Regions from separate parts of the Halomonas sp. hl-4 genome, predicted to be linked through region 2. Evidence: predicted binding sites of a transcription regulator. Region 2 holds the regulator's gene; each other region holds the start of a gene.
The links. The regulator LexA, encoded in region 2, represses DNA repair genes until DNA is damaged. The targets are predictions, from matches to a motif close to TACTGTNTANNTANACAGTA.

Region 1 (9,930 bases), 960 kb from region 2:
TTGTTCATCGCGCCAGCGACGAGCCGTGCGCAGCGGCAGCACCAACAGCCACATCGCGGGCAACAATACACAGGCAAGCGCTATCCAAAGCAGCGTCACGATGACTCCTTACGCTCAATTAAGGCATTCAGACGCGCTTGCTCGTCAGCACTCAATGCCTTCGCTGAAGCATGGCGCCGAGTGCGGACGATCAATGCCACGACAACGACCGCAAGTATCAATAACCCAACCGGCAGCCCCCACAGCAAATAGGTACGTCGCTCCAGGCGGGGGTTATAAAGAATGTAGTCGCCAAACCGCTGAACCATGTGGTGGATGATTTCGGTGTCTGATTGCCCCTCGTTAAGCAACTGATACACCCGTTGGCGCATATCCACCGAGATGGGTGCGTCAGAATCATCAATCGCCTGGTTATCGCACAGCGGGCAGCGCATTGAGGCGGTTAAATCACGATAACGCTGCTCCGTCACCGGGTCGTCAAATTCGCGTATTTCTACGCCTGCCGACCAGGCGGGCAGCGCCAGGCAAAGCAGCGCCGCGAGACTTAACAAGCGAATCAGCGCCATTTCTCCACCTCCGGCAAAAGATGGTTATGGACATCCTCGGGCGACACATAGCCTTTATGGTGGTAGCGGATGATGCCCTCGGCATCTACCAAAAATGTCTCAGGCGCGCCAATTACCCCAAGCTCAAACCCTAAATCACCATCAGGATCAAAAATATTGGCTGAAAATGGGTCACCAAATTCATCTAAGAATGCCTGCCCGTTCTCGCGGGTATCACGGTAGTTAATACCCACAATACGCAGTCCACGGTCGGCAAGATCAAGCAGTTGGGGCATTTCCTGGCGACAGGCGGCGCACCACTCTCCCCATACATTGACCAGCGTCAGCTCACCTTCCAGCAACGATTGATCGACCCGCTGTTGTTCATCTTCAAGCGTGGTGGCCTCAAAGGCGGGAAAGTCGCGTGCCATCAGCGCCGAATCGCGACCTGTAGGGTCCTCTGACAAGCGCGCATAGAAAAACAACGCCAAGCCTAAAAATGCGACAGGTAAGATAAACAAAAGCAAGCGCCGCTTCATGCCCGCCCCTCCTGCGCCAATCTGGCCGGCCGCGCGGGCCGGTAACGCTTATCCGCCACCGCCAGCACGCCGCCCAACGCCATTAGCAATCCTCCCAGCCACAGCCAGCGCACAAACGGTTTGTATTGGATCCGCATCGCCCAACTGCCGTCATCCAATTGCTCGCCCATGGCCACGTAAAGATCACGGAAAAGGCCCGGACGCAACGCCACCTGGGTCATGGGCATGCCGGTGGCCAGATACAGCCGCTTTTCAGGCCGCATCTCGAAACGCCGGCTGCTCTCACCGCGCTGAACCTCGATCACCGCGGTATCGGCCAAGTAATTGGGGCCGCGCCGATCGGTAAGATCGGTCATGGTAAAGTGATAACCTGCCACCTCGACGCTTGTATCCGGTGACATGCGCACGCTTTGCTCCACCGCATAATGGGACACGACAGTCGCGCCGACGATGGTGACCGCCACGCCCAAATGGCCGAGCACCATACCCCAGTAGGCTAGCGATAGGCTTTGCAGGCCTTTCCACAGTGACGAACGCTGCTTACGCAATTTATCGAGCAAGTCACGGCCCAGCGACAGCACAATCCACAGCGAGGTGGACAAGCCCAACGTGACCCATAGGTTCCATTCACCGCGATACAGCAGCGGTATCAATGCCCCAAGCACAAGTGCCGCGAGCCCGGCTAACCACAGTTTGCGCACCAGTTCACCAGGCGAGGTAGACTTCCAGCGCGCCATCGGCCCCAGGCCCATAAACAGGCAGAGGATCACCGTAAGCGGCACGAACAGAGCATTGAAATAAGGCGGCCCCACGCTGATTTTGCCAAGCCCGAGCGAATCCAGAATCAACGGATACAGCGTACCAAGCAGCACGGTCATCGTTGCGGTTACCAGCAGGCCGTTATTGATCAGCAGTAAGGCGTCGCGTGACAGCCAGTTAAAGCCCACGGCATGGCTAACGCGGGGTGCGCGCAGGGCAAACACCACTAGCGAGAGCGTCACGGTGATCGCCAGCAGCACCAGGATAAACAGCCCCCGCGACGGGTCGTTGGCAAAGGCGTGCACGGACGTCAGTACCCCGGAGCGGACTAAAAAGGTGCCCATCAGCGAAAGCGAAAAGGTGGCAATGGCCAGTAGTACTGTCCAGCTTTTGAAGGAGCCGCGTTTTTCGGTGACCGCCAGGGAGTGTATCAGGGCGGTACCGGTCAGCCATGGCAACAGCGAGGCGTTTTCTACCGGGTCCCAAAACCACCAACCGCCCCAGCCCAGCTCGTAATAGGCCCACCAGCTACCCAGCGCCACCCCAACCGTCAAAAACGCCCAGGCGGCATTCGTCCAAGGCCGTGCCCAGCGGGTCCAGGCGGCATCCAATCGCCCACCGAGCAAAGCGGCGATAGCAAAAGCGAACACCACGGAAAACCCCACATAGCCCATATACAGCATGGGTGGGTGGATGATCAGGCCGATGTCCTGCAACAGCGGGTTAAGGTCCGCGCCGTCCGCGGGGATGTCGGGCAGATTCCGCTCGAAGGGGTTGGAGGTCAACAGTATGAACAACAGGAAGCCGGCGCTGATCAATCCCAATATTCCAAGAACGCGCGCCAACATGTCGCGAGGCAAACGCCGCGACCACAGACCGGCGACGCATCCCCAACCCGCAAGCATCAGGCTCCACAGCAGCACCGAACCTTCATGGTTACCCCATACGGCACTGAACTTGTAGTACCAGGGCAGCAGCGAATTAGCGTTGTTGGCGACATTCGCCACGCTGAAGTCGTCCATCAGATAACTGGCCGTTAAACAGCCGTAGGCGAGCAAAACAAACAAAAACTGGCCAGTGGCCATCGGCTGACCGTACGCCATCCACAGAGGGCGACGCGTCGCCGCCCCCGCCAATGGCAGCAGCGCCTGCACGACCGCCATTAGCAGTGCGATAATCAAGGCAAAATGACCAATTTCGGGCAGTATCCGGGTCAGCATAGATACTCCGGCTGAATGCTAAACCCAGCGGCGACGGGCTGAGGTGGTTTCACGAATCGTCCTCGCGCTGCTGATCCATCTCCGCGGCTTTGGCCTGAAAATCGGCGGGCGAGTAGCCAGCATCTTCCAGCGCTTTGGCAACCTCGGGCGGCATATAATTCTCGTCGTGACGGGCGAGTACGTCCTCGGCACGAAAACGACCATCGTCTTGCAACTCGCCCACTACCACGACGCCCTGCCCCTCGCGAAACAGGTCGGGCAGGATGCCCTGGTAATCAACGTGCAAGTCGTCCACATAGTCGGTGACAGTGAACGCGACGCTCAAGCTATCGTCATCGCGGGACACCGAGTCAACTTTCACCATGCCCCCCGCGCGTATTGAGCGCCCCATTGGGGCCTCGCCCTGGGCAATCTGCACGGGGCTAAAAAACAAATTAATGTTGGCGCGCAGGGCATATAGCGTCAACCCGATGACCAGTGCGGCCAGGCTGACCAAGGTGAGAATTACATAAAGCTTGCGCTTACGCCTTGGGGTCATCGCAATAGCCTCTTTGCTGCGTGGTCGTTGAGCGTCGGCGCGCCTGCCGCTTAAGGTGTTTCAGCAATCGTTGGCGCTCAACGCGAGCGTAGAGCATCAACCCCAGCATAAACACGGCCGTCACTCCCCAGGCAGACCACACGTAAAGGCCATGCCCGCCCATGGATGCCCAGTCAGCCAGCGAGGCAAATACCATCAGTTAGCCCCCTCAAAAAGCGTCTGAACCCATCGGGTGTTGGCTTCGCGGCGCAATATTTCACTGCGTGTCCGGGTAAGCGTAAGAGCAATAAAGAAGCAGTAAAAGCCTAGCACCATGATCAGCAACGGTAGCCACATTTCAAGCGGCATTGAAGGCTTGGAAGTCAGCGTAAACGAAGCGGGCTGGTGCAGGGTGTACCACCAATCCACGGAATATTTGATGATAGGAATATTAATCACGCCGACCATCGTCAGCACCGATGCCGCCTGGGCCGCGCTATCCCGACGGGTAAAGGCGCCGCGCAGGGCGATCACCCCAATATACAGAAACAGCAGGATCAACATGGAGGTTAATCGGGCGTCCCACATCCACCATGTTCCCCAGGTCGGCACACCCCAGACGGCACCGGAGAATAACGCCACAAAGGTCATCACGGCGCCTAATGGCGCCATGGCAGCCGCCGCCATATCGGCGATCTTAATTTTCCAGACCATGTAGATAAGCCCTGCCACCGCCATGGCAACAAAGACCGACTGGGCTAAAAAAGCGGCCGGCACATGGACATAAATGATGCGGAAGCTGTTGCCCTGTTGGTAGTCAGCGGGGGCGAAAACAAGCCCCCATAGGGTGCCCGTCAGCAACAGTAACGCTGCCACACCCCAGCACCATGGCTGCAGCGCTGCACTACGGTAGTAAAACCATTTTGGCGAACCCAACTTATGTATCAAGCCCCACATATAGTGCCCATCCCTACCCGTTTATACTGATACGCAACGACGCGGCGATGGCCCAGGGAGCAAACATCAGCGCCGCGGCCAGTAACGCGCCAAGCATCGCCAAGTGGGGCAACACGGCGTCGCCCAAAATGGCGGCTTGAACCGCCCCCGTCCCAAAAATCAGCACCGGAATATACAGCGGCAATACCAGTAGCGAGAGTAGCACGCTACCTCGGGGCAAACCGACGGTTAACGCCGCGCCAATGCCCCCAATAAGGCTCAAGCTGGCACTCCCCAACGCTAACGACACCATCAACACCCCAATGCCATGCAATGGCAGCGCTAGCATGATGCCCAGTAGGGGCGACACGAGGGCCAAAGGCAAACCACTCAATAGCCAATGGGCAGCAACTTTGGCAACGCTTAACGCCGCCAACGGCTGAGGAGCAAGCATCATTTGCTCCAGGCTGCCGTCGTCGAAGTCGCTACGGAAAAGGCTATCCAACGACAGCAATGTGGCGAGCAGCGCCGTGACCCATAAAAGCCCAGGCGCCATGACGGCCAGCAGCTCCGCCTCGGGGGAAATACCTATTGGAAATAAGCTAACGGCCAAGGCATAGAATACCAACGGGTTCAGAACATCCCCCCGGCGTCGCCACATGCGGTTAAGGTCACGCATCAAAGTGGCGCTAAGCGCTATGCGGAGGTGATGCTTAGCGACTGGCTCGGTCAGTACCGCAACACGCTGCGTGGTTTCTAAAGGCGGCAATACAGGCTCCTTTACCCCAACGAAATATGACATAGCGGGTGGGCAATTTTAAGTACGTGGTGGGTCGTTATCACCACGGCTCCCCCAGCCTTAGCGTGCGCTACCAACTGCGCTTCCAGGGTCTCGACACCATCATGGTCAATGGCCGTAAACGGCTCATCCAGTACCCACAGGGCTCGCGGCGTGAGGCTTAACCGTGCCAGGGCCACACGACGCTGCTGGCCTGCTGATAAATGCCCGGCGGGGACATCTTCCATGCCATCCAGCCCCATCGCCGACAAGGCCGCTTCACGCTGCGCCTCGCTGCCGCGCTCACCATGCAACGCCTGGTACCAGGCTAAGTTTTCCAGCGGCGTTAGCGCCATGCTTACACCAAGCGAGTGACCAAGGTAAAGCAAGTTGGCGGCAAAGTGCTCGCGTACTTGTTTAAGCGGCTGACCCTGCCAGTGGAGTGACCCGGAAAACTCATTGAACTGCCCGGACAGCATTTTTAATAGCGTGGTTTTGCCACTGCCATTGGGGCCAGCCACATGCCATATGTCACCGTGTTTGACGTCAATATCCAGCCCTTGAAAAAGCCAGCGATCATCGCGCTCACAGCCTAGCTGACGGCCTTGCAAACACAGCGTCAAGCGTCACCCCACGTAAGTTTATTTTGGCTCGAACTCTACACCTAAAGCCATTCCATCGCTAGTCGACCGCGGCTGCATTACGCATGCGACCAAGGTCGTCAAACATCTCGACAATTATTTCTGGCACTGTATGCAAAAACAGGTTTATACTGACCAAACACTGTATGAAAAAACATGTATAACCTATAAACGTATTGTGTCTACCGATAGCTTGCCTAGGGATAGGGCGCTGATTTGGAGAAAGCCATGAACATGTCGATGAACGCCTCATTGCCGACGATTCGCCCAACGCCCCGCCCTTATACCATTCCGCCATCGACCGCGCGGATGACACGCCGCAACACCTACACATTAAAGGTGCGAGGCAACCGCATGTCAGACTGCAACCTGTTTGATGGCGATGTTATCGTCATTCGTCGCTATCAGCATGACAGCCAGGACGAAACCGTTATTGCTGAAATCAATCAGCAAACGCTTGCCCTCAAACAGCTATCCATCAGCCGAGCGGGTGTGCGCCTGTTGCTCGACGACGCGCAGCACCCCGAAGTGTTTTTGCATAATCGTGATATTCAGGTACTTGGCATGTTCATGGGAATTGAGCATCATCCCGTGACACACTAAACGCCGGGATATACATGCGCTATCGCGTCCCCCAACTACCTCCAGGCACTTGGCACATTAACGAGATTGAGATTGAAAAAAGCCGCTTTATCGCCTGGGTCGCCCACACCCCTGACCTTGACGCCGTCAATGCTCTGACAACGGCGGCCAAACAGGCCCACCCCAGCGCTAGTCACCACTGCCTGGCTTATATCGCGGCCGCCCCGGGCGAGCAGCAACGCATTGGCTTCTCCGATGACGGTGAGCCCGGCGGTACCGCGGGCCGCCCCATGTACCAAGCGCTTCAAGGTAGTCAACTGGGTGAAATCGGTAGTGTCGTCATTCGCTACTTTGGCGGTACCAAACTAGGCACGGGTGGACTGGCGCGCGCCTACTCCCAGGCAGTGAATCATGCCCTGGCCTCGCTTCCCACACAGGAAATCGTCGAGCGAAATCACTACCTGGTCCGTTTTGCCTTTGCCGACGAGTCGTTAGCCCGCGCGTGGTGTGACGAACAGGCCATCCCAGTGGTTAATGCCGACTATGATGGGAATGGTGTCGCGCTGACGATCGGCTGGCCCAGTGACCACGCACTTGATCTTAGCCCGCTGGAAAGCCGCCTCAAGCAGTCCCTTAGCGCGCAGACGATCTCACTATAAGCAAAAAAACGGCCGCCCCTCTTCAGGGGCGGCCGATTGCGTGGCTATCGAGGCGTTTTAGCCCAGCACTGGTCAGCCCCAGCACTGGTTAACCTAAGTACTTGATCATCACACCCGCAGCCACCGCCGAGCCGATCACCCCGGCCACATTGGGACCCATGGCGTGCATCAGCAGGAAGTTATGCGGGTTGGACTCGAGCCCCACCTTGTTGGCCACGCGTGCCGCCATCGGCACCGCCGAGACCCCCGCCGCACCAATCAGCGGGTTGATCGGCATTTTACTCACCAGGTTCATTAGCTTGGCCATCAACACCCCGGCCGAGGTGCCGATCCCGAAGGCCACGATCCCCAGCGCCATGATGCCGAGCGTTTCAAGCGACAGGAAGCTTTCAGCCATGAGCTTGGAGCCCACGGCAAGGCCCAGCACGATCGTCACGGTATTTATCAGCGCGTTTTGCGCCGTGTCGCTTAGCCGCTCGACCACGCCACATTCGCGCATCAGGTTACCAAAGCAGAACATCCCCAACAGCGGCGCCGCATCGGGCAGAAACAGCGCCACCAGGATCAACAGCAGCAGCGGAAAGACGATCTTCTCGAGCTTCGACACCGGGCGCAGCTGCGTCATGGTGATTTCGCGCTCTTTCCTCGATGTCAGAAGGCGCATGATCGGCGGCTGGATCAACGGCACCAGCGCCATGTAGGCGTAAGCGGCCACGGCAATCGCACCCAGCAGTTCAGGCGCCAGCATGCTCGCAACGTAGATTGAGGTAGGGCCATCCGCGCCGCCGATAATACCGATGGCAGCGGCCTGGTTGAGCGAGAAGTCCATCCACCCCATCGACGACAGCAGCACGGCGCCGAATAGCGTGGCAAAAATGCCGAACTGCGCGGCGGCGCCCAGGAACAGCGTGCGCGGGTTGGCCAGCAGCGGGCCAAAGTCGGTCATCGCGCCGACGCCCATGAAGATGATCAGCGGGGCAATGCCGGAGGTAATGGCCACGTTGTAGAACACGTACAGCAGGCCGTCGCCATAACCCGAGCCTTTGGCCACGGTTTCCGCTGTGGCAATCTGCTCCACCGAGGCCTCGTCAGCTATCATCTGCTGAATCGACGTGCGCCAGCTGTCGACGCTCGCCTGGCTATCCAGGCTGCCGCCAAGCGCCGAGGCCAACTGCTCCAACAGTGCGGGCCGGCCGACCTCGATCGCCTGGTCAAGCGCCGATAGCGCCAACCCTGCCTCAGGAATGTTGGCGAGAATGCCGCCAAAGCCGATTGGCACCAGCAACAGTGGCTCAAACTTCTTGTAGATGGCGAGGTAGAGCAGCAACAGCCCCACTGCGACCATCACGACTTGGCCAAGCTCAAGGTTATAAAGCCCGGAGCCTTCCCATAAGGTAATTAGTTTATCCATGTGGGAGTCCTTAGAGTTCGATCAGCGTATCGCCGACGGCAACGCTGTCGCCCTCACTGACGCTCACGGCCGAAACGGTCCCGGCACTGCTGGCGCGCACTTCGGTTTCCATTTTCATCGCTTCAAGGATAATCACCACGTCGCCCTCGGCCACGCTATCACCCGGGCGCACATTGACCTTGAAGATATTGCCGGCCAAAGGCGCGGTAATCGCCTCACCGCTCGGTGCCGGCGCTTCTTCTTTGGGCGCTGCTCCCGCGGCGGTTTGCTCCTGCACGTCGCTGATGTCGCCGCCTTCGGACACTTCGACGACAAATGCTTTACCGTTGAGTTTGACGGTATAGGTTTCCGGGCCACTGCTTGCCACGGGCGGTTTGCTTTCCGCTTTGGCAGGCACCTTGGCGCTTTCCGCCTCGGCCGCCTGGGGCTCGGGCTCAAAGGCGCCAGGATTGTCACGGTTCTTAAGGAATTTAAGACCAATCTGCGGGAACAGCGCGTAGGTCAGCACGTCGTCCACTTGCTGCTCGCCGTCAGCCAGGCGGATGCCATCGGCTTTGGCATGGTCTTTCAGCTCACCGGCGAGCCTGTCCATTTCCGGCGAGAGGTTGTCCGCCGGACGGCAGGTGATCGGCTCGCCACCTTCCAGCACGCGTTGCTGCAACTCGCGGTTAAACGGTGCTGGCGCGGCGCCGTATTCGCCTTTGAGCAGCGCCTGGACTTCCTTGGAGATCGACTTGTAGCGCTCGCCCATCATCACGTTCATGACGGCTTGGGTACCGACAATCTGCGAGGTGGGCGTGACCAGCGGGATAAAGCCGAGGTCTTCGCGCACGCGGGGGATCTCGGTCAAGACGTCGTCCAGCTTATCGCCGGCGCCCTGCTCCTTGAGCTGGCCTTCCATGTTGGTCAGCATGCCGCCAGGCACCTGGGCGATCAGAATGCGCGAATCGATACCGCGCAGCGAGCCTTCAAACGCCGCGTATTTCTTGCGCACGCCGCGGAAGTAGCTGGCAATGTCTTCCAGCAGTTCAAGGTCCAACCCGGTATCGCGGTCGGTGTCCTTGAGCATCGCCACCACCGATTCAGTGGGGCTGTGGCCGTAGGTCATCGACATCGACGAAATCGCGGTATCGACGTTGTCGATGCCCGCTTCGACCGCTTTAAGAATCGTCGAGGTGGAAAGCCCGGTGGTGGCATGGCAATGCAGATGCACGGGAATCGACAGTTCTTTCTTGAGACGCGAGACCAGTTCAAACGCGGTGTAAGGCGTTAGCAGCCCCGCCATATCCTTGATAGCCAGCGAATCCGCGCCCATGGACGCAATGGTCTTGGCGAGATCGATC
Region 2 (9,930 bases):
GATGGCTGAAGCGCGCTTCATGATCGGTTCCCAATCAGGGTCGGTCATATCGGTCACTAATACATCGCCATCATGGATTTTATCCATGTCGTCAGGGGTCATGACTATCTTGGCAGTACCACGGCCAATGCGCTGGCCGATCGCGCGGCCGGTGACCAGGGTGCGGCCTTTCTCGCGCAGGTGGAAACGCTCAAGCTTGCCGCCTTCCTGCTGCGACACGACGGTTTCTGGCCGCGCCTGCACAATGTATAGTTCACCATCGTCGCCGTCCAGCGCCCACTCAATGTCCATGGGTCGTTGGTAGTGTTGTTCAATGGTCACGGCTTGTCGCGCCAATGCCATCACCTGTTGATCGTTAATGCAGAAACGCCCACGATCGACTAACGGCACATCGATAGTCTCAACCGATTTACCCGCACTGGCATCTTCGCCATAGACCATTTTGATCAGTTTTGAACCCAGGTTACGCCGAAGTACCGCAGGGCGCCCCGCCGCCAGGGTCGGCTTGTGAACATAGAATTCATCTGGGTTAACGGCCCCTTGCACAACGGTTTCGCCTAACCCCCAAGACGCTGTAACGAATACCGCATCGCGGAAACCCGACTCGGTGTCCAACGTAAACATGACGCCCGACGCGCCGGTTTCAGAGCGCACCATTTTTTGCACGCCCGCCGACAGCGCAACATTCTCATGCGCATACCCACGATGAACCCGGTAAGAAATCGCTCGGTCATTAAACAGTGACGCAAAGACTTCGTGGACAGCACGCTTGATATTGTCAAACCCCTCGATATTGAGGAAGGTTTCCTGTTGTCCAGCGAAGGAGGCATCGGGCAAGTCTTCAGCGGTGGCCGAGCTGCGCACCGCGGCTTTTAACGCAGGATGACGCTGCTGAAGCGTCTCGTACGCAGCGCGCAGTTCGTTTTCAAAGGTGGGGGGTAACGGCGTATCAATGACCCACTGGCGTATCATTTTGCCCGCTTCAGCCAGCGCCTTAACGTCATCAACGTCGAGACGCGCCAGGGTCTGGTTGATACGCTCATTGAGTCCCTCATGGGCAAGAAATTCGCGGTAGGCGTGAGCCGTCGTCGCGAACCCGCTGGGAACGGTAACCCCTGCCCCGGATAAATTGGAGATCATTTCGCCAAGCGAGGCATTTTTACCACCCACGCGTTCGACGTCGGCCATGCCCAGTTGATCGAACCATAGAATGTAATTGTTCACGCAACCCCCTCGCTCAATAGGCCAGCGGTCATGTCAACCGCTGAAGATGAATGCGCTCACCCTAGCACCGCCTCTGCGTATTCGCCATTAGTCTAATAGCGAAGAGAGTGGAGGATTTTTACAACAGGTGGCATTTTTGAGCGTTTGTTGTAGTCACCGATCAAGCACAGTTGTGCCCAACGCTATCCCAGCACACAATATGCGCAACGTTACGGGGAGCGAATACCATGCAGCGCACGGCTTTTTTTATTTCGGACGGGACCGGCATTACCGCCGAGAGTCTGGGCAGGAGCCTTTTAGCCCAATTCAGTGATGTCGAGATCAATATGCAAACCAAGCCTTATATCGACACCGTGGAAAAAGCTAAGGCCTTAGCTCAGATCATCGACGCCACGGCGGTCCACGACGGCCAAAGGCCAATTATTATCGATACGATTGTCGACCAACAAATCCGCGACGTGATTCGTCAAGCCTCCGGCTTCAAGGTAGATATTTTCTCTACGTTTCTTGAACCTCTGGAGCAGGAACTCGCCACCCATTCGTCCTATAGCGTGGGGCGAACGCACTCGATTGGTAGCGACGACGTCTACATGGATCGCATTCACTCAGTGCATTTCGCGTTGGATAACGACGATGGGGCGCGCACCCATCAGTACGATAAAGCCGATATCATCCTGGTAGGCGTATCGCGCTGCGGCAAAACACCTACCTCGCTCTATCTGGCCTTACAGTTTGGTATTCGCGCCGCCAACTACCCGCTTACAGAAGACGACCTGGATGAAGATGGGATGCTAAAACTGCCCAAGGCACTCGCACCCCACAGGCACAAATTATTTGGCCTAACGATTGACGCACGGCGTCTGGCGGCGATCCGCAACGAGCGCCGACCTAATAGTCGGTATAGCTCGATGGATCAATGTATGCAGGAAATTGAGCAGGCCGAAGCGTTGTATCGACGACTGCATGTGCCTTACATCGATGCCACTCGTTTCTCAGTGGAAGAGATATCCACTCGCATGATTGCCGAAACCGGGTTAGCGCGGCGTTTTTCGCCCCGCTAACCCCGGAAATCGCAGGCTCACATGCCCTTGGGTGCAAAAATCCCTGGGGCATTACGCCAGTAGCCTTTGTAGTCCATGCCAAAACCAAACACGTAACGGTCGGCAACTTCCAGACTGCAATAGTCCGCTTTTAAACCAGGGACTGCTTTTCGGTCATGACGCTTATCGACCAGCACCGCCGTGGTAATACTGGCCGCTTGCGCTTCCTGACAGTAATTCAGAATCGCAGCCAATGTCGTCCCTTCATCTAGAATGTCATCGACGATGACCACGTGCCGTCCGGCCATGGGGATTTCCGGCGACACCCGCCAGAACAGCTCACCACCGCGGGTTTCATTGCGGTAGCGCGTGGCATGTAAGTAATCCACCTCAAGGGGAAACCCCAGTCGGGTTAACAAGTGACCAGTGGTAATCAACCCGCCATTCATGACGCAATAAAAAACCGGCAGTTTATCGCCTAGATCGTCGCTGATCTGTTCGGCCATACGGTCCAGCGCCTGCTCCACCTGCTGCTGGGAAATCAAACAGTCGGCGTTGTCCATTAGCTCGCGCATGGAGTCGAGCGACGCGAGCGCTTCTTTATCTAGCTTTGCCATTAAAATTCCAACCTGCTGGGTAAAAACGGTCTTTAATTGCCAGTTGACAGGGTCGCCATTGCCTCAAGCTGGGCATGCGTGCGACGCCAGCGGCTGAGCGCGGGCAATGCATCCAAGTCTGGCCGAGCACGCTTATAGCGAAGTTTTCCAGGCCGGACGGACTGGGGTGCGGGGACGGCGGACACCACTTCAAGCGCCGCATTACGATCATTGCATACCAGCAACATATCGCAACCCGCTGCCAACGCAGCCGCCGCACGTTCGCGTGGCCCCCCGGCTTGATGAGCACCAGCCATGCTCAAGTCATCTGAAAAGATGCAACCTCTAAACTCCAGCGACTGGCGAAGCATGCCAAGCCAGCTAGGCGAAAAACCAGCGGGTCGCGAGTCAAAGGCCGAGTACACAATATGCGCGGGCATGGCTCCATCGAGCTTTTTCGCCAGAGCGCTAAAGGGAATCAGATCGTGTTGTTTCAGGGCTTCAAACGAGCGATCGTCAATCGGCAGCGCAAGATGCGAATCCGCCGCCACGCCGCCATGCCCTGGGAAATGCTTGCCAACCGCCGCCATACCGGCGTCATGAAGCCCCGCCACTAACGCCCCGCCCAATTCGCTGACTTGCTCGGGCTCAGGGCCAAAGCTGCGATCACCAATCATGCTGGACAATCCGCTGTCAACGTCCAGCACGGGGGCAAAACTAATATCCAAGCCGCAGGCGGCCATCTCCATGCCCAGTAGCCACCCAACATCCTGGGTAAAGGCAAGCGCCGCCGCGCGATCCTGCTGATAATACTCACCGAGACGCGCCATCGGCGGCAGGCGCGTCAATCCTTCCTTGATGCGCTGAACGCGACCGCCCTCCTGGTCCACTGCCAACAACAAATCAGGCCGTAACTTGCGCAACTCGCCACACAATCGACGTACCTGATAGGCGTCTTCGACATTGCGCGAAAATAGGATGACGCCTCCCACCGCGGGCGTTTTCAGCAACTGCCGGTCTGCAGCGGTCAACGTGGTCCCCTCAAGGTCCAACATGACCGAGCCTAATGGATGTGTCATAGCGGGATGTCCAAAAAAAGCGCCAATACTAGACGATGATTAGCGTGAATCCAACGATCAATGCCTGTCGTGAAGCCAGACAGGCGTTCCGGGTGGGGCCTGTTCAAAGAGCCAAAGGAGGTCGTCATTACGCAAACGCACACAACCATGCGAGGCTGGCTGGCCCATTGGTTGATCCGGCGGCGTACCGTGCAGATAAATATAACGACGCTGCGAATCCACCAGGCCGCCACGGTTTAACCCCGATTCAAGTCCACATAGCCATAGAATGCGCGTCAGAATCCAATCTCGCTCAGGGAACTCAGCAGCCATCTCAGTGTTAAACACTTCCCCCGTCCAGCGACGGCCTTTAAACACGGCGTTTTCCGGGGCATTACCGCCAATCGCGGCGCGAATATAGTGCCAGCCAATAGGCGTTTTCCCACTCCCGTCTTGACACCCAACGCCGGCACGCCCGGTGGAAATATTACACTCATAGCGACATACATCGCCTTGCCAGGCACGTAACTGCTGTGCCTGAATGGCAATTTCGAGCCATAACGCCTGGCGGGGAGGCAACTCAATGAGCGACGGTGTCTGCATGATTCTCAATGTCTTTCTCGTCAGGTAGCGGCGCGTTCATTGCCGCCACCACCACCGGTCGAAGGCGGCGAACCAAGTCGCGCACCGTGACGTGCTGGTGGTAATCCTTTTCAGCAATATCGCGCAGCGCATCCAGTCCCGAAAGCGTAAAGATGACGGTACCTAACATAAAGTGTAGCCGCCAAAAGCGCTCGGCGTCCGGCAAATCAGGAGTGGCGCGGCGCACTAAATCAGTGAATCGGCTAAAGACATCCCCGTATTCTTGCTGAATGTAGCGGCGCAAATGGCCCTGGGCTTGGCTGTACGCAAGGCCAAGCAAACGCATAAAGACTTTTAGGCTATTGCGCTCAGCGGGCACCGTCAGCACGGTTGTCGCCATGGTTTCGAGCAGCACCTCAAGGGGAATATCGCGCCCTTCATAGCGAGCTTCAAGATCGTCTAGAGCACTATGAAAACGCTGCGAAAACGGATCCAGATAACGCGCGAATACCGCCTGAATAAGCGCTTTTTTAGAGCCAAAGTGATAATTCACCGCGGCCAAGTTGACTCGCGCCTTACTGGTAATATTGCGTAAGGACGTCTCGGCAAAACCACGCTCTGCAAAGAGCACTTCCGCAGTATCTAGAATGCGCGTCACCGTATCCGATTGAGCCATGCTGCTCTCCATAAAAACGGTCCATAAAAACGGCTGTTTTAAACAAACTAGGATACTACGTTATCGCTAGATAGCTCTCAACGTTTACCTGGCGATAAAAGACGCACCTGTAGCGCAACCGCATCTCCTTATACATCAGGTTGTTAGCCAGACTAACTCAAAGATATACTGGACAGGGAAACATACTGTATACTTAACCACATAGCCAAAAGGTAAACAGACGCTGTCTTGCCCACTTATTCAATTGGAGGCTGGTATGTCGCGGCCGTTAACTGTTCGTCAACAAAATGTCTTCGACTTTATTGTCAAAACCATGGCCGAGCTTGGCTATCCGCCTACCCGGGCCGAAATCGCCAAAGCGCTAGGGTTTCGCTCGCCCAATGCGGCAGAAGAGCATTTGCGGGCACTTGAGCGCAAGGGCGTCATACGCATCATCCGCAACACATCCCGCGGTATCCGCTTACCCAACCAGGAGCCCCAGGAGACGCTTGATACCCAACCATCAGCAACGGATCAGGCGACGGGTTTACCTATTATTGGCGAAGTCGCGGCAGGCAGTCCTATCCTGGCCGCCGAGCACATTGACCGCTACTGCCCCTTACCCGCCGACTACTTCACGCCCAAAGCGGACTATTTGTTACGTGTGCGCGGGCTTTCAATGCAAAACATCGGCATTCTGGAAGGCGACCTGCTCGCTGTACACCGTACCCAGCACATTCGGGATGGGCAAATTGTCGTTGCCCGCCTGGAAGATGAAGTGACCGTTAAGCGTTTTAAACGCGAAGGCCATCACGTCACTTTAATCGCGGAAAACACCGACTTTGCCCCGATCGAGATCGACCTACGTAGCCAGCCACTCGAAATCGAAGGTGTGGGCGTCGGCGTTATCCGCGGTGGCAATGGCCAAGCGCTTGGCTAACGCTAGCTAAACACGATGGTTTTATTACCGTGCACCAGCACGCGGTCTTCCAAGTGCCAACGAAGACCTCGTGCTAGCACGGCTTTTTCCACGTCACGCCCAAAGCGCACCAGAGCCGTCGGTGTATGACAGTGACTGACCCGGTGGATGTCTTGCTCAATGATAGGTCCCGCATCCAGCTCTTGGGTAACGTAATGGCAAGTTGCGCCTATTAGCTTTACACCGCGCTCATAGGCTTGGTGATACGGCTTGGCACCGGCAAATGAGGGCAGAAAGCTGTGGTGGATATTGATCACCTGCCCCGCATAGCGCTGGCACAACGCTGGCGGCAGAATTTGCATATAGCGGGCCAACACCACGCAGTCTGCTCGCGCTTGGTCAATATGCGCTTGCACTTGCCCAAAGGCCGCTGGTTTATCCTTGGGATCCACGGGAACATGGTGATAGGGAATACCGTACCACTCGGTTAACGACCGCATATCATCATGATTCGATATCACGCCAACAATATCGCAATCAAGCTCACCTACCTGCCAGCGGTAGAGTAAATCAACCAAACAATGTGATTCTCGCGATACCATCAACACGACCCGCCGACGCTTCTGGGTATCGACCAACGCCCACTGCATATCAAACTGCGCAGCCACAGGTTCAAAGGCCGAACGTAACGCTTCCGCCGACATACCCAATGAATCCGCTAATATTTCGTAGCGCATAAAAAAACGCCCGGTTTGCAGATCAGAATGCTGACTAGCCTCAGTAATAGACCCGCCTTGCGCGGCAATAAAACTCGATACTTCCGCCACAATTCCCACCTGGTCTGGGCAGGACACCACTAAACGATAAAAATGCGACATAGTCATTACTCTTAACGGTTTACCACGCGGCTATTGTCATGGCCGTCCATGGGCATTCAACAAACGTCTAGTGTACCCAATGCGACGCCCGCAATCATCGACTGTCACGGCGATGATTGTTAGCCGACCGCCGCTTACCGTATAGTTGAGGAATTATTTTTTAGGCTTTATTACTCTGATGCATCCACCGCGCGCTCATATTCGTCCCCGTCGTCGCCCCCCATTGCGCATCTTGCCGTTAGGCGGTTGTGGGGAGATTGGCATGAATCTGACGCTATATGGCTACGAGGATCACTGGATCGCCGTGGATTGCGGCATGATGATTCGTCAGGATTTACCCAACGCTCCGCTCCAAGTCCCCAACCTGGCGACGCCGAAAGCATTGGGCATCGCGCCTAAAGCGCTGTATATCACCCACGGGCATGAAGACCATATTGGCGCAGTTGCCTGGCTCTGGCCTCACTGGCAATGCCCCATTTATGCCACGCCCCTGGCGGCAGGCTTATTGCGTCTCAAATTTGCCGAGCATCAACTCAGCAGCGCCGCCATCCATGTAGTCGAGCCCGGTGAGGCCTTGCAAAGCGGCCCTTTCATCCTTCGCTATCTGGCGGTTCCTCACTCAATACCCGAGAGCTGCGCGTTGATCGTCATGGCAGGTCTCTACCGCGTGCTGCATAGCGGGGACTGGAAGCTTGATCCCGAGCCGATCATCGGTGAGCCGATCAATCAAGCACAGTTCAAGGCACTCGCGCCAGTTGACTTGGTGATAGGCGATTCCACTAACGCTCCGATGCCAGGCCACTCGGGCAGCGAAGGTGATGTCGCCCGAGCACTTGCCGCAACGCTCGCCGCCTGCGAAGGCAGAGTGATTGTTTCCTGCTTCGCCAGTAATTTAGCCCGCGTGTTGGCAATTGGGCGCGCAGCTTATCAGTGCGGACGGCGTGTTAGTTTGATGGGACGCTCAATGGAACGCATGGTAGGCGTCGCCCGCGGTCTCGGCTATTTGGACGATTTTCCGACGTTAGTGCCCGCCCACGACCTCGGTTACCTCCCCCCCGATGAAGTCGTCGTCATTGCCACAGGCAGCCAAGGCGAGCCGCGTGCTGCGCTTCAACGGCTTGCTCAGGGCCGTCACCCTCACGTTGATTTACAGCCAGGCGACAACGTGATTTTTTCCGCGAAAGCGATTCCCGGGAATGAGCGACCCATTGAGCAGCTAAAAAAGCGTTTGCAACAACTTGGCGTTCGGCTCTTCGATGAATTCAGCCACCCCGAACTACACGCGACGGGGCACCCGGCACAGGAGGAAATGACTCGCTTTTATGAGTGGTTAATGCCAAGACACCTGCTGCCTGTCCACGGGGAAAGCCAACATCAACAGGCCCATCAACAGCTAGCGGCGACTCTTGGTATTAATGCACCGCTAGCACCCGTCAATGGCGACATGATTCGCTTTGATCAAGAGGGGCTGCATCACGAGCAGCACTACCCGCAACCACCATGCATCGTCAGTCAGAACAGTGTTGTCCCCCACCCTGGGCTGGAAAGCGACAGTAGCGCCCACCCGCGCCGGGGCAGCCTTTATTTAGCGCTGCCAGTTACCGCTACGACTACCGGCTGGGCGCGCATTGGACGCCTAATGCTGGATAACACAAGCGCCAATGCGCTGGACGAAGACAGCTTCAGCGAATGGTTGGATGACCAGCTTGCCGAACTGCACGCTGATACGTTAGCGGACCTGAGACTTGGCCTCCAGCCGCGTTTAATCGCCTGGTTAGCCGAGCGGCTACAGCATTTACCTGATGTTCACCTGCAGATTATGGCCAGCGAACTGCCTGCTCCCATCGTTGACGATTAAGACAACGCTACTTCGCCGTTCTGTCGGCCTGCGAAATTACCAGCGGGCGGCATCGTCGATATCTGAACGGCGCTCTTTAACCCAGTAATCACCCTGAAGGCCGTGTTCTTTTTTCCAAAAAGGCGCTTGGGTTTTTAACCAGTCCATAATGAAATCACAGGCCTCAAAGGCTTCCCGGCGATGCGCGCTTGCCACTAGCACTCTAACAATGGCATCACCCGGACGCATATGCCCCACTCGGTGAATAATCGTAACGGCGTTGAGTGACCAGCGCTGCCCCGCCTGCTCAGCAATACGCTGGAGGGTGGCCTCGGTCATTCCTGGATAGTGCTCCAGGGTCAGCCCCGTAACGTCAGGGGTTTCGTTAAAGTCACGTACCAGCCCAGTGAAGCTAACAACCCCTCCTATATCCGTGCGTCCGGCGATGCAGGCATCATAACCATAGGCCATATCAAAAGGCGCCGCTTGAACGCGGATGCTAATATCCATCTTAGCCCCCTGTAACGGGTGGGAAAAAAGCCACCTCGTCATCGTCGGTAATTCGCGCGCCATCGTTGGCCATGACCTGGTTGATCGCACAAAGCGTGCGTTGGTCCTGCAATAGTTGAAAGCGTTCGTCCTGAGCCGCTAAAGCGGCTTTCAGCCCCGCAATATCGCGACTGGGCAGTTGGTCAAAAGTCACCACCCGTTCGTTTTCACCCAGTTGCTCACGCAGCTCGGCAAGAAACTTGACCAGTACGCAAGGCGAATGACAACGATCTCCCAAGCTGACTTCACCGGCGGTGCCTTGGCCTGTGACAATCGGCGGCGGCGCTTCAGGCGTGGTCTCGCGCTGATACTCTCCCCGCTGACCGCCGCGTTTGCTATCAAGCTGTACCGCGTCAATACGCATGCTTTTATCTACCGCTTTACACATATCGTAAAGCGTTAAACAGGCCACCGAGACTGCTGTCAGTGCTTCCATCTCGACCCCGGTACGCCCATTTAATCGACAACTCGCGGTAACATGGACACAGCTTTCTGCGGGATCCACATCAAACTCAATGGCCACTTTAGAAAGCGCCAACGAGTGACAAAGCGGGATCAGCTCATGGGTACGTTTTGCCGCCTGAATCCCCGC
Region 3 (9,930 bases), 900 kb from region 2:
TTCAGCTTGGCCGGGGTGATATTCGTATTGCTCAGGTACATGGTGACGATATTCGTCAGCAGCTTCATGCGCTGGATTTACAGCGCTGGGAAGCTGAGCGCCTTGATATACCCGGTGATGACGCCTTGATTTCAGCTAACGTTTATCTAGGCGCAAAGGCCTTGGCCGATGCATTAGCCATGCAAGCGGATGTGGTGGTTACCGGGCGGGTTGCTGATCCTGCGCTGTTTTTAGCTCCCTTAATGCATCACTTTGATTGGCGTTGGGACGATTGGGATCGCTTGGCCTGCGGCATGATGGCGGGCCACTTAGCCGAGTGTGGCGCACAGGTGAGCGGCGGCTATTTTGCCGATCCAGGCTTTAAAGACGTGGAAGGGCTCGCCACGGTGGGCTATCCGATTATCGAAGTAGAGCAGGATGGCAGCTTGATTATTACTAAGCCTAGTGGTTCAGGTGGCTGCGTCACTGATCGAACGGTGAAAGAACAACTTCTCTATGAGGTTCACGACCCCGCTAATTATCTGACACCGGATGTCACGGTGGATCTCTCCCAGGTTGAGGTTTGCCAACTGGGGGAAAACCGTGTTGCGGTAACGGGCATTCGTGGCAAGCCAGCCCCTGAGCGGCTGAAGACAACGGTGTGCTACGAAGGCGGCTGGCAGGGGGAGGCGGAGATTTCCTATGCAGGTCCAAACGCGCTAGCGCGAGCGCAGCTTGCCGCGCAGGTGCTTCGGGAGCGGTTGGTGTTTCGTGCGCCTGCTGAACTGCGTACTCGCCTGGATATTATTGGACTCGCTAGCGTATTTGATAGCGACAGCGGTGAACTGCAACGTAGCGCATTGCCTTCCACGAGCGGTGATTACCGGTTGCGACTAGCGGCTGAACATGGCGAACGGCGCTGGGTGGCGCGTGCGACTCAAGAGTTATTGGCGCTTTACTGCGCCGGACCTGCGGGCGGTGGTGGCGTGCGGCGCCAGTTTCAGCGCCGAGTATTTACCGCTTCCTATTTAGTCAAGCGTAGCGATATTCATGCCCATGCCAGCATATTTGAAACAAATGTAATAGGTACTACTGGGAGCGACCGCTATGTTGCAAGCTGAATACTCCCAAGCCAAGGGGCACTCGCAATCCTCGGTCACTCTGCACCAACTTGCCCACGCCCGAGCAGGGGACAAGGGGGAACGCCTTAATGTGGCGCTGTTTGCCTATGACCCAGATCACTATACCGCCTTACTGGAGCAAGTGACAGAGGAGCGAGTACTAGCTCTGTTTGCCCACCGTGGTGCCAGTCGGGTACGACGTTACCTCTTGCCTAGCTTGGCTGGCATGAACTTTGTCATTGATGACGTGCTGCAGGGCGGTGTCAACGGCGCGCTTAATTTAGATGGGCACGGCAAAACGCTGTCATTTTTGCTGCTGAGCCTGGAGGTTACTCTCTAGTTCAACCTATCACACACCCTCGACCTAGGTGGCCATGACGTGCTGTCCAGAACGCCGTACTATGTTCTTTAATGCATGTTCTTTAATGTATGTTTGCTAATGCATGCGTGCTAATGAATATAACGATAAATAACGGTGTTCAAGGAGCAGGCCGATGACCATCGCTTCGCTAGGCTCGCAGCGCTTTAAGGTGTTGCTGGCGGGCGTATTCAGTCAGTTGCTGTGTATCGGGGTGGCGCGTTTTGCCTATACGCCGCTACTGCCGGTCATGCAGCAGCAGAGCTGGATAGGCGACGCCGATGGCGGCTGGCTGGCGGCGCTGAACTATGCCGGTTATATGCTCGGCGCTCTGCTAGCAGCGACCGTGCGAAGCATCCATGTTAAAGATACCCTGTATCGGCTGTGTCTGGTGCTCGCTGTGCTGACCACGGCCGGCATGGCATTGACCGAGCATTTCTGGTTGTGGGCGGGGCTGCGCTTTTTGGCGGGTTTTTCAAGCAGCGGCGCGATGCTGCTGGCGTCGGGGCTGATCATGCACTGGCTGATTCAGCACCACCAGCGCGTTGAACTGGGCATTCATTTTGCCGGGTTGGGCCTGGGTATTGTGCTCGCCGCCGTGGCGGTGGAGGCGATGCTGGCGCTGTCGATGAACTGGCAGGCGCAGTGGTGGGGATTCAGCGTGCTTGCGGTGGGGCTGTTGGTGCCTGCCTGGCGCTGGCTGCCGCGACCAACGCCCGCCGTGCCCGGTGCCTCCGGGAGCGAAGCCGCTGCCACGCCGCCCACCCGGACCTTCATGCGCTGGATGCTTGCGGCCTATTTTTGCGCCGGCTATGGCTATGTAATCAGCGCCACCTTTATCGTCACGATTGTGGAGCGGGAGCCGCTGCTGGCCGGTGCCGGGAACTGGACCTTTGCGCTGGTGGGGCTGGCGGCAGCCCCAGCGGTGATGCTCTGGGATCTGGTCGCGCGTCGGATCGGCTATTTGAGTGCGTTGATTGTGGCCATGGGGCTGCAGGTCATCGGCATCGTCCTGCCGGCGGTGACCACGAGCCTGGCCGCCGTGTTATTCAGCGCGGTGCTTTACGGTGGCACCTTCCTTGGCTGTGTCAGTCTGGTGCTGACCATGGCGGGGCGGTTGTATCCCGCAAGCCCCGCACGGCTGATGGGTAAAATGACCCTGGCCTACGGTAGCGCGCAGATCATCGCCCCGGCGCTTACCGGCATGCTGGCTGAGGCGACCGGCCGCTATAGCGTCGGCCTCTGGCTGGCCGGTGGCTTTGTGGCCCTGGGGGCGCTGTTGCTCGCCTGGCTGCGGCGCGTCGACCAGACCGCTCAACGTCTCGATGCCGATGCCAAAGCGGCGGTTTACGCCACGTAACCGGCGAGAGCGTGTCAGGATTTTTTGGGCATTCGCGCCAAAATCCTCTAGGATATGCGCTTTTTTCCAACAGGGTAGCAGGTCATGGCGTCTTCTGAGCAACCTCGTATCCAATGGCTTGGCCGCTGGGGCTTTATGCTGGCCGCCACGGGCTCGGCCGTTGGGTTGGGCAATATCTGGAAGTTTCCCTATATCACCGGAGAGTTTGGCGGCGGCGCCTTCGTGCTGGTCTACCTCGCCTGTATTCTGGCGGTGGGCGTGCCGGTGATGATGACTGAAATTGCCTTTGGACGGCGCGGCCTGGGCAGCCCGGTGGACGCCATTCGCCGGGTGGTCAGGGAATCCGGCCGTTCGTCGGCGTGGTCATTGATCGGCTGGATGGCGATGCTCTGCGGCTTCATGATCCTGTCGTTTTACGTGGTCGTGGCAGGCTGGTCGTTTGCCTACCTGTGGAAAATGCTCACCGGAGGGTTAGCGGGTAGCAGCGTGGACGATATGGCCGCGGTATTCGAGGCCAACAATGCCAATCCCTGGAACCTTGGCTTCTGGAGCACCCTGGTGACGCTTTTGACCATGCTGATTGTCGGCAAGGGCGTGCAGGAAGGCATCGAAAAGAGCGTCAGTTGGATGATGCCGGGGCTGGTGCTGATGCTCGCGCTGCTGATCGCCTTCGGGGTTTTCTCGGGCGGTTTTGCTCAGGCGTTCAGCTTCCTGTTGTCCTTCGATGCGGGCAGTCTCTCCAGCGAGGGCATGCTGGCGGCGCTGGGGCATGCGTTTTTCACCCTGTCGCTGGCGTCCGGGGCGATTCTTACTTACGGCAGCTACCTGCCCAAAGGCACTTCGATCGCCCGCACCACGCTGAGTGTCGCGATAGCCGACACGGTGGTCGCATTGATGGCCGGGCTTGCGATCTTCCCAGTGATCTTTGCCAACGGCATGAATCCCGCCGAAGGGCCGGGGCTCATCTTCATGAGCCTGCCGCTGGCCTTTCAGGCGATGCCGCTGGGCACGCTGTTCGGTACCCTGTTCTTCCTCATGCTGTCGATGGCCGCGCTCACCTCGGCGATTTCGATGGTCGAGGCGACGGTGTCCTGGCTGTGCGATAACAAAGGCATTTCGCGGCGCACCGCCTCGTGGAGCACGGGTATTGTACTGTGGCTGATCAGTACTTTGGCGATGCTGTCATTCAATCTGGGCGCCGACTGGACGCTGGCCGGTAAAACCGTTTTCGATTGGCTCGACTACCTGACCTCGCGCCTGATGATGCCGCTGGGCGGTTTGGGCATGGTCGTGCTGGCAGGCTTTGTGCTGAAGAGCGAGACGTTCCGCGATGAGCTTTGGCTGGCGCCGTTGCCCTATGCGCTGTGGCTGTCCATGGTGCGTTACGTTAGCCCGCTCGGCATTGTGGTGATTTTTATCGATGCATTGGGGATTTATCAGGTGTCGTTTGCCGCGCAGTGGCCGTGGTTGCTGGCCATTCTGGTCGCCATGGTGGCGCTGGGTGAAGCTCTAAGTCCGCGGCTGCGCCCTGCGTTGCAAGCTCGCCGAGCGCTGTGACTGATTCGGTTGTTGCCGCTTTGCCCTGGCCTCGGCAATGGCGCCGGGATGCGTGCCGGCTTCCATCAACTCATCCCAATGCGTGGTAAAGCGATTGGAGCGGTGGGCACAGCGTAGCTGCCAGGGGGCATCGTCATCGGTCATGCCAAAGCGAATCGTGCCTTGCCCCATGCGCTGATTGATCGCGTCCACCGTGGCCATTAGCAATGGATGGTGGTGGGCCGGAGCGTTCAGCAATGATAGCTGGTGCTGTTGGGCATCGACGAGGTCGAGCAGCATCACGCCGGCTTTCATAAATCGATAGCCTGGACGGTATATCTGCTCAAGGCCCTGGCGGACGGCGTTGAGAATAACGCGTGTGTCGTCGCTAGGGGTTGGCAACGCGACCAGGGTATGGGGAAAATACTGCGGCTGGTCACGACGATGGCGGTTGGTTTTCAGGAACAGCATCACCGAGCGCGCCAGGCTGTGCTGCTGGCGGAGTTTTTCGGCACTACGCTGGGCATGGCGTCGCAGCGCATCGTGCACCTGATTTTTTACGCCAGTGGGTTGCCCAAACGAGCGCGACGTCATGATGCGCTGGCGTGGTTGATCCACTGCGTTCATGTCCAGACAGGGCGTGCCACGCAGCTCAAGGGCGGTGCGCGCCAGCACCACGGAAAAGCGTTTGCGTAGCTGTTTTTTATCGCACTCGCGTAAATCCCAGGCGCTGTGAATACCACTAATAGCAAGCCGTTCGGCAAGCCGTCTGCCCACCCCCCATACCTCGCTAACCGGCGTTTGCTTAAGCAGCTCGGTAGTAGCGGCGCCGTGGCCGACCAGCAGGCAGACCCCTTGATAATGCGGCTGTTTTTTGGCGGCGTGATTGGCGAGTTTTGCCAGGGTGTGGGTCGGGGCCAGCCCGATACATACCGGCAATCCAAGGCAGCGGTGAATACGCTGTCGCAAGCGCTCGCCCAGGGTTTGGCTCTGATGCTCGCTCATCCCCTCCAAGTAAATAAACATTTCATCGATGGAGTAGGGGGCGATGTCCGGGCAGGCATCGCGCAGCAGCTGGGCCAGCCGTGCCGACATGTCGCCATACAGTTCATAGTTGGACGACAATAAATGAATCTCGCCGCGCTGGCGTAACCCCTCCAACTTAAACGCGGGGGTGCCCATGGGGATGTCCAGCGCTTTCATTTCCGCCGAGCGAGCGATTACACAGCCGTCGTTGTTGGACATCACACCAACGGGCCTGCCTTCCAGGTGGGGCTGAAAGACGCGTTCGCAGCTAACGTAAAAATTGTTGGCGTCAACAAGACCGATCATGACCGTCACATCATCGCAGGTATTCGTGAATGACTGCCCGCACAACACCCCATATCTGACAGTCGCGGCCCTCCAGTGGCAGCGGCGGATACTGGGGGTGAGCCGAGCACAGATGCGGCGTGCCGCGATATAACGCGTAGCGCTTGATGAGTACCTCTTCGTCTAACATGGCCACCACAATATGACCCAGACGGGGTGAGAGACTGCGGTCCACCACCAACAGATCGTTGTCGAAAATCCCCCAGCCTTCCATGCTGTCGCCGGTCGCTGACAGATAAAACGTATGGGTGGGGTTTTTGATCAGGCGCACGTTGAGGTCCAGAGTGCGCGGTTCGTAATCCTGTGCGGGGGAGGGAAAGCCGCTAAACCCCGCACGACCGTATAGCGAGGGATGAGGCAGCGGCTGAGGCGTTAACGGCACGGCTGGCGCAATAGGCGATAGCGGCTGCGTCATGGTCGGCGTCCTCATTGGCAAAATATGTATTTATATACAGTATTTGGCCGTGAGGATAAAATTGCAAGAGCGGGCTAAGTGCAGGGTTATCTCGAAAGCCAAAGGCCCACCACGATGGCGCTGGTCACGGCGATAAAAAAGACCCAGTTGCGCGTTCGGGTATCACGTTGGGGTTTCATAAAAGCCTCATGAAAAGTAAAAGGTAAACATCAGCAAGTACGGGTAATTTTTTCACGGAAACCTGCGTTTGGCATGGTACCGTTTGTGCTTTATGCCGTCATCTCGCCGCCTACTAAGGTTGGCTTGTTTAGGATGTGTGAATATATGCCCCACGCCACTACGCCGCTTTATCCCAGACCGCTCTCCCTCGCTGAGGGCCGCTTGGCCGCCCTATGCTGGGGGCGTGATGATGCGCCCACATGGCTAGCGCTGCATGGCTGGCTGGATAATGCGGCGAGTTTTTCTCGTTTAGCACCGTTGCTGGTAGAAACCCTGGATATCCGCATTGTGGCTATCGATTTTCGCGGCCATGGCGACTCAGCCCACGCCCCCACGGGCAATGATTATGCGCTTTGGGACTACGGCCACGACGTATTGGATGCCATGGAAGATCTGGCTGTTGAGCGTGCCACTTTGCTCGCCCATTCCATGGGGGCGGCGGTGGCTTGCCTATTAGCCGCTGCCTTGCCGGAGCGCCTTGAGCGGTTGACGTTGCTCGATGGCTTGGGTGCCCTGAATACGCCCGCAAGCGATACAGCAAGCCAACTGCGTAAAGGGCTGCTGGCTCACCGGCGGCCGCTGTCTCAAGCCCCGCGTTATCCCGATTTAGCCACTGCGGTGGCCGCTCGTGTGGCTGGTGGCGTGACGCCATTGGACACGGTCACGGCGACCCCGTTGGTGGAGCGCAATGCTGACGTAACGGCCGACGGTCACGTGCAGATGCGCACCGACAGTCGTTTGCTAAAGCCGTCATTGGTACGCTTCACGCCTTCGCAGGTGTTAGCGCTACTGGCGGGCATTCAGGCGCCAGTGCTATTGATAGAGGGAGAGACAGGCATTTTAGGCGAGCGAGATTGGGCTGAAAAAGCCCGCCAAGCGGTGCCCAACTTAACTCGCCATGTCCTACCAGGCGGTCACCACCTACATCTTGAGCCGCAGGCGGTGCATGGTGTTGCCAAGGTGATTGCGCAGTATGAGACTAAGGTGCCGGAAACAGCAGTAGGAAGAAAGCAATGAACGAACCGTATGCAGAAAACGGTAATGGTCAGAGCGGCAATAAGGTAGCGCTAGTGCTGGGCAGCGGCGGTGCCCGGGGGTACGCCCATATTGGCGTGATCGAAGCGCTGGAAGCACGGGGTTTTGAGATCATCTCCATTGCCGGGTGTTCCATGGGCGCGTTGATTGCTGGCATTTACGCCTCGGGTAAACTGCCTGAATATCGCGAATGGGTGTGTAACCTGGACTATCTGGATGTGCTTAAGCTGGTCGATGTAACGTGGAGCCCAATGGGGGCTATGCGTGCCAGCAAGGTCATGAGCAAGCTAGAGGGGCTGGTGGGTGATACATTGATTGAAGACCTACCGATTCCGGTGACCACTGTGGCCACTGACTTGGTGCGCCAGCGTGAAGTATGGTTTCAAAATGGTTCGCTGCTGCGCGCCATTCGAGCTTCTATCGCCGTGCCCGGCGTAATTACCCCTGTGCATATAGGTGAGCAGGTATTAGTCGATGGCGGTTTGCTAAACCCGCTGCCCATTATGCCGACACTGGCCGCCCACGAGGCGGATTTCGTGGTCGCGGTTAACGTCACCGCCCATAGCCCCCAGCCGGTTAGCTTAGAAGCGCTATTGCCCGTTGAAGAGACACAAAATGATAGCCGTACCGCACTTGAACGCGACCGCGATAACAACATCGGTGGCTGGATGAGCGACGTGCGTGAGGCGACGAAACGTTTGTGGGATGGCCTGGGGAATAGTGCCGACGAGCAGGGAACCAGTGACGAAACGCCGGAAATGCGCGGCAAGCGCGAATGGGGCAAGTTGGATATGATCCTCGAATCGTTCGATATTACCCAGGCGGCGCTGGCCAAGTACAAAATTGCTGGTTATCCGCCGGATGTACTGATTGAAGTTCCCAAGACGGTGTGTAGTACCTACGAGTTTTACCGTGCCAAGGACCTGATTCGGCTGGGGCGTCATTTGGCTGATGAGGCGCTGGAGCGGCGCATGCCCGGTATTGCTTCGGATGCCGCCGAATAAGGATAGAAAAAGCGCTATTGGCCGCGTTTACGCAGCAGGATGTATACCGCACCTGTTCCGCCATCGAGCGCGGTGGCGGAGCAGAAGGCCAGGACGCCGGGCCACTCACGCAGCCAGGCATTCGTGTGGCTTTTCAGCACCGGAAAATCTGATGTGGTGCCCCATGCTTTGCCGTGCACGACGAGCACGCAGCGTAGCCCCTGAGCAGCCGCATCATGCAGAAAGCTTTCCAGTTCGGCGCGGGCTTCTTCCAGGGTGTAGCCATGTAAATCCAGGCCCGCTTGCCACGCCGTCTGGCCGCGCTTAAGTTGGCTGAAGGTACGCCAGGGTAAATCCGCGACGCTGAACTCCAGATACTCGGAGGGGCGGACCGCCTCGACCCGGCCATCGGAGGTGCGACCGCTGGTAGCGAACGTGTTGCTTTCCACCGCCGCCTGCCGCCGCGCCTGCTGGGCATCATCGTTGCGTTTAGGCTTACCTGGATCGGCTTGGTTGGTGGCAATACGGCGCACGCCCGCGGCTTGCAGCGCTTGGCGAAAAGCACTTATATCGTCGTCGTCGGGCAGGTAGCGGCGTCTTGTCATGACAGGCTCAAATGGCAAATAGGCAATGCGAATGTAAGCGCACAGTATAGCGGGATGCGCGTTGCTGTGAACCGGGCGGCGTCAAAGGTACAATCTTTTCTTTCGCCATGCCATGTCCTCTGTCGCAGAGGGATGGAGACCTATGTTGACCAGGAGCCGATGTGACCACGCATCTCAACGCCGAGACTTCACATTCTTCTCTCTCCCTGCCGGATACGGCGCTGGTGAGCGAGCTTTTTACCCTACGCGACTACCTGCGCTGGGTATCCAGTGAGTTCTATTTAGCGGGGCTTTATTATGGTCACGGGACCGAGTCGGCATGGGATGAAGCCGTCGCGCTTTGCTTAGGAGCGCTGCATTTACCCTGGAATGTAGATCCTGGGGTGCAAGATGCGCGGTTATTGCCGATGGAGCGCGAGCGCATTGTGGCGCTCACCCGTGAACGTATTACCACACGTCGCCCGCTGCCTTATCTGTTGGGAGAGGCCTTTTTTGCCGGTTACCCGTTTAACGTTGACGAACGCGTACTGATTCCGCGCTCGCCGATGGCAGAGCTCATAGAGGATGGCTTTGCCGCCTGGTTTCCTGAAGAACCACCGGCTAAGGCGCTGGATTTATGCACCGGCTCGGGGTGTATCGGTATTGCCACTGCCCTCTACTTGCCGACCTGCGAAGTCATTTTGGCCGATATTAGCCAGGAGGCCCTAGCAGTGGCTCGCCAGAACGTCACTCGCCACGATGTCGGTGAACGCGTTCGCGCGATGCAAGCCGATGTGTTCGACGAGTTGGAGGGCCAGCGTTTCGACCTGATCGTCTCCAATCCGCCCTACGTGGATGCCCGTGACCTGGCCACTATGCCCGCCGAGTTCCGCCACGAACCGTCACTGGCGCTGGGCGCGGGCAATGACGGCCTGGACATCGTGCGGCGCATTCTGCGCCAGGCGCGCG

Region 1: a site for LexA is predicted at 6,042-6,061, ahead of CPH17_RS08350 (LexA family protein). Genes of this name have one in related genera too.
Region 3: a site for LexA is predicted at 6,163-6,182, ahead of CPH17_RS19230 (LexA family protein). Genes of this name have one in related genera too.

What each region holds. Positions count from the first base shown of each region.
Region 1 is NZ_LT907845.1:1,733,982-1,743,911, forward strand. It holds gene ccmI (c-type cytochrome biogenesis protein CcmI) at 1-99, opposite strand, end outside; gene CPH17_RS08310 (cytochrome c-type biogenesis protein) at 96-566, opposite strand; gene CPH17_RS08315 (DsbE family thiol:disulfide interchange protein) at 557-1,084, opposite strand; gene CPH17_RS08320 (heme lyase CcmF/NrfE family subunit) at 1,081-3,063, opposite strand; gene ccmE (cytochrome c maturation protein CcmE) at 3,113-3,601, opposite strand; gene ccmD (heme exporter protein CcmD) at 3,585-3,797, opposite strand; gene CPH17_RS08335 (heme ABC transporter permease) at 3,797-4,537, opposite strand; gene ccmB (heme exporter protein CcmB) at 4,551-5,249, opposite strand; gene ccmA (cytochrome c biogenesis heme-transporting ATPase CcmA) at 5,297-5,917, opposite strand; gene CPH17_RS08350 (LexA family protein) at 6,164-6,538, shown strand; gene CPH17_RS08355 (IMPACT family protein) at 6,553-7,176, shown strand; gene CPH17_RS08360 (sodium ion-translocating decarboxylase subunit beta) at 7,265-8,587, opposite strand; gene oadA (sodium-extruding oxaloacetate decarboxylase subunit alpha) at 8,598-9,930, opposite strand, start outside.
Region 2 is NZ_LT907845.1:775,859-785,788, forward strand. It holds gene ppsA (phosphoenolpyruvate synthase) at 1-1,224, opposite strand, end outside; gene ppsR (posphoenolpyruvate synthetase regulatory kinase/phosphorylase PpsR) at 1,452-2,285, shown strand; gene CPH17_RS03825 (hypoxanthine-guanine phosphoribosyltransferase) at 2,303-2,881, opposite strand; gene nagZ (beta-N-acetylhexosaminidase) at 2,914-3,939, opposite strand; gene CPH17_RS03835 (L,D-transpeptidase) at 3,997-4,521, opposite strand; gene CPH17_RS03840 (TetR/AcrR family transcriptional regulator) at 4,499-5,176, opposite strand; gene lexA (transcriptional repressor LexA) at 5,433-6,095, shown strand; gene purU (formyltetrahydrofolate deformylase) at 6,098-6,952, opposite strand; gene CPH17_RS03855 (ribonuclease J) at 7,215-8,810, shown strand; gene moaE (molybdopterin synthase catalytic subunit MoaE) at 8,847-9,299, opposite strand; gene moaC (cyclic pyranopterin monophosphate synthase MoaC) at 9,301-9,930, opposite strand, start outside.
Region 3 is NZ_LT907845.1:4,112,049-4,121,978, forward strand. It holds gene CPH17_RS19205 (acyclic terpene utilization AtuA family protein) at 1-1,100, shown strand, start outside; gene CPH17_RS19210 (AtuA-related protein) at 1,087-1,440, shown strand; gene CPH17_RS19215 (YbfB/YjiJ family MFS transporter) at 1,595-2,818, shown strand; gene CPH17_RS19220 (sodium-dependent transporter) at 2,903-4,375, shown strand; gene CPH17_RS19225 (Y-family DNA polymerase) at 4,328-5,686, opposite strand; gene CPH17_RS19230 (LexA family protein) at 5,697-6,140, opposite strand; gene CPH17_RS19235 (alpha/beta fold hydrolase) at 6,465-7,376, shown strand; gene CPH17_RS19240 (patatin-like phospholipase family protein) at 7,373-8,398, shown strand; gene CPH17_RS19245 (Smr/MutS family protein) at 8,413-8,982, opposite strand; gene prmB (50S ribosomal protein L3 N(5)-glutamine methyltransferase) at 9,144-9,930, shown strand, end outside.